DNA from 2 places in the Streptomyces sp. NPDC020996 genome. Region 2 is predicted to be linked to the other one. Evidence: riboswitches for the same ligand, from Rfam matches in the RefSeq annotation. Region 2 holds a riboswitch; the other holds the start of a gene.
The links. A riboswitch is a leader RNA that binds a small molecule or an ion and turns the genes downstream of it on or off. The one in region 2 is predicted to bind cyclic di-AMP.
Positions count from the first base shown of each region.

Region 1: another riboswitch for cyclic di-AMP. It lies ahead of AB0G63_RS10690 (LysM peptidoglycan-binding domain-containing M23 family metallopeptidase); the one in region 2 lies ahead of AB0G63_RS37690 (transglycosylase SLT domain-containing protein).

Region 1 covers NZ_JBFADM010000011.1:4,583-8,736, reverse strand. Annotated here, with positions in the region: gene AB0G63_RS10700 (PhzF family phenazine biosynthesis isomerase) at 1-298, opposite strand, end outside; gene AB0G63_RS10695 (SGNH/GDSL hydrolase family protein) at 445-1,230, opposite strand; gene AB0G63_RS10690 (LysM peptidoglycan-binding domain-containing M23 family metallopeptidase) at 1,455-2,489, opposite strand; cyclic di-AMP (ydaO/yuaA leader) riboswitch at 2,494-2,673, opposite strand; gene AB0G63_RS10685 (tyrosine-protein phosphatase) at 3,218-4,015, shown strand; gene AB0G63_RS10680 (DUF6126 family protein) at 4,059-4,154, opposite strand, start outside.
Region 2 covers NZ_JBFADM010000106.1:8,709-12,862, forward strand. Annotated here, with positions in the region: gene AB0G63_RS37680 (DUF2092 domain-containing protein) at 1-361, opposite strand, end outside; gene AB0G63_RS37685 (polyprenyl synthetase family protein) at 683-1,693, opposite strand; cyclic di-AMP (ydaO/yuaA leader) riboswitch at 2,486-2,659, shown strand; gene AB0G63_RS37690 (transglycosylase SLT domain-containing protein) at 2,661-3,143, shown strand; gene AB0G63_RS37695 (HAD family hydrolase) at 3,153-3,965, opposite strand.

The sequences.
Region 1 (4,154 bases), on a different contig from region 2:
TCCGCTCGGTGAGCGCGACGGCGGCCGCGACGGTGGCGTGCCCGCAGAACGGCACCTCCGCCTTGGGGCTGAAGTACCGCACGGTGAAGACCCGTCCGGGATCGGTGCCGGGCCGCTGCGGACCGGGGGTCAGGAACGCGGTCTCCGAGTAGCCGACCTCGGCGGCTACGGCGAGCATGGCGGCGTCGCCGAGACCGCTCGCGTCGAGGACGACCCCGGCCGGGTTGCCCCCGGCGGGGTCGTCGGAGAAGGCGGTGTAGTGCAGCACACCCGTCGCGGTGGCGTCGCTCGTCGTCATGTACGGGCAGAACACCGTCCGCCGGCCGGCTGTTCCCGGCCGGCCGTACGGAATACGGAGTACGGGAGACGGGGTAGGGGGTACGGGGTACCGGGTGCGGAGTCACCGCTCGGCGGCGCGTGCACGGAACGCGCGGGAGCGCCGGGTCAGGCGACCGACTCGATCCGCAGTTTGATGTCGTACGGGGACAGCATCCCCTTCGCCTGGACGTGGTCGCCGGACGACTCACCCCGCAGGCGTCGCCCGATCCAGGGCACCAGGTACTCGCGCGCCCACTGCACGTCGTCCCGCCGGATCTCCAGGGTGCCGCGCGGCGGAAGCGGCGGCCAGGACTGCTCGGGATCGGCCGGCACCTCCAGGCCGAGGACCTGGCCGGCCCGCAGCGCCACGCGCGTGTGCCCCTCGGGCGAGAGGTGGAGCCGGTCGTGGTCCCAGGCCCGGCGGTCCTGGATGGACTTCAGGGACCACAGGTCCAGCACGGGACAGCCGTAACGGTCGGCGATGGCCCGCACATGGCCGTTGTAGGTGGCGATCTTGCCGCGCAGGCGTTTGAGCACCGGGACGCCACGGGTGTCGAAGCCCGTCGTCACCATGACGGTGCCGGCGGCCTCGGTGAGCCGTGCGACCGCCCGCTCGAAGCGCTCGGCGACCTCGTCGGGGTCGGTGCCGGGCCGGAGGATGTCGTTGCCGCCCGCGCAGAAGGACACCAGGTCCGGAGCGAGTTCGACGGCCTGCGGGACCTGCTCGGCCACGATCTGGTCGAGCAGCCTGCCGCGCACGGCGAGGTTCGTGTACGTGAAGTCGCCCTCGGCCCGCCGGTCGGCGAGGAGCACCGCGAACCGGTCCGCCCAGCCGACGAACGCCCCGCCGGGACCCGGGTCGCCGACGCCCTCGGTGAAGCTGTCCCCCACCGCGACGTACGACCCGATCACTGATCTGCTGTCACTCTTCGAATCGTCTGCCACAGCAGGTCATGATTCACCGTCCACTGTGACCTACGCGACCGTAGGGAGGGCTTGACGAACGGTGAGATAAGCCACGCCCAAATTGTTCACCAAACCCGGAATACGCCGCCCCCGTACGCGGCGACGGCCGAGGACCGGACCCGGGGATCGGGGTCCGGTCCTCGGCGGCATGCCGGGCGGCCGGGGAACCGTCAGCCGACGGCGACGCCCTTGGAGCGGAGGTAGCCGACCGGGTCCACGTCGGAGCCGTAGTTCGGCGTGGTGCGGATCTCGAAGTGCAGGTGCGGGCCGGTCACGTTGCCGGTCGCGCCGGAGAGACCGATCTGCTGGCCGGCGGTGACGGTCTGGCCGGCCGAGACGGAGAGCTGCGAGAGGTGGGCGTACTGGGCGTAGTAGCCGTCGCTCAGCTGGATGACGACCTGGTTGCCGTAGGCGCCGCCCCAGCCCGCGGAGACGACCGTGCCGGCGCCCACGGCCTTCAGCGAGGTGCCGGTAGGCACGACGAAGTCGACGCCGGTGTGGTAGCCGCTGGACCACATGCTGCCCGCGACGCGGTATCCGGTGCCGACACCGGCCCCGGAGACCGGGAGGGTGTAACCGCTGGAGGTGCCGGTGGACTCGGCGGCCTGGGTGACCGTCGCCTGCTGCGAGGAAGGCGAGGAGGAGGACACGTCGGCGGCGGAGGAGGAGGACGGAGAGCCGGCGGAAGGCGCGGGAGCCGAAGAGGACGACGAAGAGGAAGAGGCCGCCGAGGAGGAAGGCGACGAAGAGGACGAAGGTGACGAAGAGGACGACGACTTGGTGGCGCCGCTCGTGGCCTTCTTGCCGAGGACGAGCTTCAGGCCGGGATGGATCAGCGACGGGTCGTCGCCGACGGCCTCGCGGTTGTCCGCGTACAGCTTCTTCCAGCCGCCGCGGACGCCCTGCTGCTCGGCGATCTTCGAGAGCCAGTCGCCCTTGCGCACCGAATAGGTCCGCACGCGCGCGTTGTTCGCGGCCCTCTCCTTCGCGGCCTTCTTCCCCTCGGCCGCCGCCTTCTCGGCGCCGGAAAGGGACTGCACGGCCTTCTGCGAAACCGGCTGCGCGGTGGACTGCGCGGTGTCGGCGTGGGCGCCGGTGGCCCCCAGCAGAGGGAGGGCGAGCGCGGCGCCGCCGGTTCCGGCGACGGCGATGGAGCGGGTGAAGCGCTGGGACTTGGGGCGGCGGTGCTTACCCTTCGCGGGCATGACGAATTCCTCTCCGGCGCCTGCGAGGTGAGCTGTCGGGTGCGGACTGGAGATGTCCGGCCGCGCCGTGGGCGCGACTTGACCCCAAGCCTGTTCCGGAGACCGGACAGGCGGTTCTACCTGTGGGTCCCCCGCTCCTGCCGTGCACGGGTGAGTGGTGCGGGATTCCAGGCGGCGGCAGGATTCGGCGTCCGCCCGGATTGCGTGGCGAACGTAAGCGACCACGACGCGAAGGGACAAGCAAGAGGTTGCGGGAAGCGCACGTTTCTCTTGATCCCTTACCGGAATTCACGGTCACCCTCCGTTGATTCCGAGGCGACTTCAGCGGCCAAATTCCCTGAAAAGCAATACGCATTACGTGAACATGACGGGCGACTCACGGTGACCGATATGACGATGCTCACGCGACCTCGCGCCAGCATTCCTTATTCCGGAGCGAGTTGGAATGAAATCCACCCAAAGCGCCAATTCGGACAGAAGACTCAGGCAGGGGCAATGCACCAGGGAAGCATCCTCGGGGCACATGGTCCGTTTCGCGGCATTCGTACCGGCTCGCCACCGGTGCGCCACTGACTCGCCACCAACTCGCCACCGACTCGCCGCGGAATCGCCACGGGCTCCCCGGCGGCAGACCGCACACCCCTGCTGAGCCGGGGTGTGCGTGTCGTATCGTCAAGGAGGTGCCCGTCGACGAGCAGCGCCGGCGGGGACGACTGGGAGGAGCCCCCGTGACGCAGCAGATCCCGTCGACCGAGCCCGAGCTGGCAGGAGTCCGAAACTTCCGCGACGTGGGGGGCCTGCCGACGGTGGACGGACGACGGGTGCGCCACGGAGTGCTGTTCCGCAGCGGCCACCTCGCGCACGCCACCGCGGAGGACACCGCCTTCCTCGCCTCGCTGGGGCTGCACACGGTCTTCGACTTCCGCAACGCCGCGGACCAGAGGCTGGAGGGCCCGGACGTCGAGCTGCCGGGCGTGCGCAATGTGAACCTGCCGCTGAGCGACCCGGCGGACGGCGCCGAGTTCTGGAAGATGGTCCGGGACGGAGACCTCGACCAGCTGCGCGAGATACTCGGGGACGGCAAGGCGGCCGGCCGCATGATCGGCTCGTACCGCCTCATCGTCAAGGAGCGCACCGGCGAGCACACGCGCGTGCTGCACGCGCTGGCCGAGGACAGCGTGCCCGCGCTGATGCACTGTGCCGCGGGCAAGGACCGCGCGGGCCTGTCCGTCGCCGTGACGCTGCTCGCCGTGGGTGTGGAGCGGGATGCGATCTTCGCCGACTACCTGGAGTCGAACGCCAAGCACCGCCGCTACCGGGTGCAGCGCGGCGGGAGCTCGGCTTCGGCCTACTCCCCCGAGGTCATGGAGCTGCTCAGCCCGCTGTTCGAGGCGCGCGAGGAGTACCTGGCGGCGGCCTTCGAGACCATCGAGGAGACCTGGGGCGGCGTCGAGCCCTACCTGGAGCAGGGGCTCGGCCTCACTCCGGCGGTGCGGGAGCGGCTGCGCGAGCGCCTGCTCGACTGACGCCGCCCAGGACGCGGCGGGCTGCCGGTCAGGACGCGGCGGGCTACTTGGCGCCCACCGAGAACAGCAGGTAGATGAAGCCCGCGAAGAGGTGGCCCGCCGCGATGTAGATGATGAGGCGGATCCACAGGGAGCGCGG
Region 2 (4,154 bases):
GCTCGGGGAGCTTGGTGGACGGGTCCGCGGAGGAGCCGTCGCCGCCGGACCCGGAGGCGCCGGAGGCCAGCGAGCTCTCCAGCCCGCCGAAGTCGGGCAGTCCCAGGTCCGTGCTGATCTTCACCGTGCCGGACAGCTGTTGCACGTCCGACTTCGCGATCTTCTCGATGAGCTGCTGCGCGCTGATCTTCGGCAGGTCGGGGTCCCCGGAGTCGGCGAGCGCGGGGACCAGCCCGATGGTCGCCGCCGCCACCCCCACGACCGCGACCGGGACGACGTACCGCGCGGCCTTGCGCCGTCCCGCGCGCAGGTCGTCGGACTCCCCGGCGATCGTGCTGTCGTCGGATCCGTACGGTGCCATGTGTGCCTTACCTCCGTCGTCGGCGGCGGCTGCTCCACTCACGATTCACCCCGAGCCGCCATTCTCACCCGAATCGGTGAGGATTGGTGTTTTCCGTGGTCTCCATCTGACCAAATCGCCCGTCAGGAAGCGTCAGACCGCGGAGCCAACTCCGTGTACGCCTGGGGTATGACACGAGAGGGCGGCGCGTCCGCCTACCCGTAGGGGTGCGGCGCGGCGGCGTGACGTACGCCACTCAGTGAGCGGCTCCGACTCGGAGACGAGTCAGGACAAGTCGCACCGCACCGCATCGAACCAGACAGAACCTGGCCGCCGGGAGTGTCACCCGGCGCGGTGCACCACCGCGTCGCACAGCTGCACCAGCGCCGCCTTCGCGTCGCATTCCGGGAGCGGGGCGAGGGCCGCCCTGGCGTCCTCCGCGTACCGCACCGTGTCGCGCCGCGCCTGCTCCAGCGCGGGATGCGCCCGCAGCTCCGCCAGCGCCCGGGCGTGCCGCGCGTCGTCGCTCAGGTCGGAGTCCAGCAGCTCGCACAGGGCGATGTCCTCGGCGAGCCCCAGCCGGGCCGCCCGCTCCCGCAGCCGCAGCACCGGCAGCGTCGGGACGCCCTCCCGCAGGTCCGTGCCCGGGGTCTTCCCGGACTCGTGCGAGTCGGAGGCGATGTCCAGCACGTCGTCGGCCAGCTGGAAGGCGACGCCGAGCCGCTCCCCGTACTGGGTGAGCACGTCGACGACCGTCTCGTCGGCGCCGGACATCATCGCGCCGAACCGACAGGACACGGCCACCAGCGACCCCGTCTTGCCGCCCAGGACGTCGAGGTAGTGCTCGACGGGGTCCCGGCCGTCCTGCGGGCCAGCGGTCTCCAGGATCTGCCCGGTGACCAGCCGCTCGAACGCCTCGGCCTGCACCCGGACCGCCTCGGGCCCCAGGTCGGCCAGGATGTGCGAGGCGCGGGCGAACAGGAAGTCGCCGGTGAGGACCGCCACCGAGTTGCCCCAGCGGGTGTTCGCACTGTCCACGCCGCGCCGCACCGCCGCCTCGTCCATGACGTCGTCGTGGTACAGGGTCGCGAGGTGGGTCAGCTCCACGACCACGGCCGACGGCACGATCCCCGGCGCGTACGGGTCACCGAACCGGGCGGCGAGCATCACGAGGAGCGGACGGAACCGCTTCCCGCCCGCCCGCACCAGGTGCTGGGCGGCTTCCGTGATGAAGGGGACCTCGCTCTTGGTGGCTTCGAGCAGTCCCTCCTCGACAGCCGCCAATCCGGCCTGGACATCGGCTTCCAGAGCCTGGTCCCGCACGCTCAGCCCGAATGGCCCGACGACGGTCACGAGGGGTCTCCTGTCTGCTGGTGTCTGCTGGCGATTACACGGTTTGTCGATAGGTCGCTGCCCCCACTCAAGTCAGCGTATCCGGTCGGCTTTCGATCACCCATGCCGCCCACCCGTCCAGCACGGGCGGTATCGGATCACGGCTGCCATGTTTTCGATCACCAGATACGAACGGACATTTATAGACATACCCGATCGGCCGACAAGGGAAGCGAGCCGGAGCCCTGGGGCCGAGCAGCGCCCGCACCGAGGCCCCTTGACGTGGGCACGCAAGGCGACCCCTGCGGCGCGGGATGGCACAGCCCGGCCCGCGGGAGGGCACCGCCCGGCCGGCGGCCACTCACCGACCGCCGGCCGAGCCACCACGCACCCGCCCATGCCCGCCGGGTCGCCCACAGGCCCTCCACACCGAGCCGCCCACAGGCCGCCCACAGGCCGCTCACCGACCCTCCACCGAACCCATCACCAGGCGGCAGTCCGCCCACATGACACCACCCCGACCCACGAGCGGCCCATTGCAACCGAGTTGGCCTCATTGACCGTTTTGCCGCACTTGTGAAAGCCCGTGAGTTGGCTCACGCCCGCCCCCGTACCGCCGCCCGCGCGCCACACCCTCACATCCCTTTCACCGCCGCCCATTTGACCCTTGGCTGCCGCAAAGGATCAAGCACCCCATAAGCCCCACATCAAGGTCAAAAAGCCCGGCATACGAAACCGCCACTTGTTCCGGACATGTGCTCTCGCATACGTTCCCGGCCTGTCGGGCGGACGCCGAATCCTGCCGCCGCCCGGGAACAGCCATCGACGAACTCACGCACGGCAGGAGCGGGGGAACCAGGTAAGTCGCCGGACCGGGCACCGTACCGGGCCGGCTAGGGGTGAAGTCGCGTCGCCGCAGGGCGAGGCGGCCGGGCATCTCCCGCCCGAACCCGACAGCTCACCTCGCAGGCGCCGGAGAGGAACCGTCATGTCTGCAGCTGCCCGGCACCCCCGCGTCAGAAACTCCCGTCTCGTCCGCAAACTCGCCGTCGCCGGCACCGGCCTCGCCGTGCTCGCGCTGCCGCTCGTCGGCGCGACCGAGGCGTCCGCGGCCACCTCGACCACCGTCACCGCCGCCTCGCTGGGCTACCCCAACAACCTCGACGGCTGGATCCGGGCCTCCCTCAGCGTCATGGCGCAGCACGGCATCCCGGGCTCCTACAACGGCATCTACCGCAACGTCATGCGCGAGTCCTCGGGCAACCCGAACGCGATCAACAACTGGGACTCGAACGCCGCCGCCGGCACCCCCTCCAAGGGCCTGCTGCAGGTCATCGACCCGACGTTCGCCGCCTACCACGTGCCCGGCACGTCGTACGACCCCTACGACCCGATCGCGAACATCACCGCCGCCTGCAACTACGCGGCCAAGCGCTACGGCTCGATCGACAACGTCTACGGCGCCTACTAGGCGCGGCTATCAGGCCCCGGAGAACAGCCGCTCGAGGACGACGGCGATGCCGTCGTCCTCGTTCGACAGGGTGATCTCGTCGGCGACGGCGAGGAGTTCGGGGTGGGCGTTGGCCATGGCGACGCCGTGGGCGGCCCAGTCGAACATGGGGATGTCGTTGGGCATGTCCCCGAAGGCGATCGTCTCGTGCGGACCCAGGCCCAGGTGTTCGGCGGCCAGCGCGAGGCCGGTCGCCTTGGTGACCCCGCACGGCTGGAGCTCGACGGTGCCGGGTCCCGACATGGTGACCGTGGCGAGGGGACCGACCACCGCGCGCGCCGTCTCCGTCAACTCGTCGTCGCTGAGGTCGGGGTGACGCAGCAGCACCTTGCTGATCGGCGCGCTCCACAGGTCGTCGCGCCGCCCGACCCGCACGGCGGGCAGGGTGGGGTGCGGCATGAGGTAGCCGGGCTCGATGAGCGTGAGCCCGTCGACGCCGTCCTGGTCGACGGCCGCGTACACCTCTCCCACCTCGGCCTCTATCTTCCCGAGCGCGGTCTCGGCCAGTTCCCGGTCCAGGGTGACGGACCACAGCAGGCGGTCCGCCGCGGCGTCGTAGACCTGTGCGCCCTGCGCGCACACCGCGAGCCCGCCGCCGCCCAGGGCGTCCAGCAGCGGCCGTACGCGCGGCGCCGGCCGGCCCGTGACGACGAGGTGCCGGGCGCCGGCCTCCGCCGCCCGCGCGAGCGCGGCGAGGGAGCGGTCGGAGAGCGTGTCGTCGCTTCGGAGCAGGGTGCCGTCCAGGTCGGTGGCGACGAGTGCGTATGCGGTGGGTGCGGCCATGATCAGAGAATACGGACCGGGCGGCGCGCCGACTCACCGCGCCCGGACGGCGGTTGCGGAGCCCCGCCCCGCACCCGGTTCCGCACACCCGGTTCCGCACACCCGGTTCCGCACGCCCGGTTCCGCACGCCCGCTTCACCGCACCGACATCGCCGAAGGAGCCCTCGGCCGGCAGCCCGGTGAAGGACG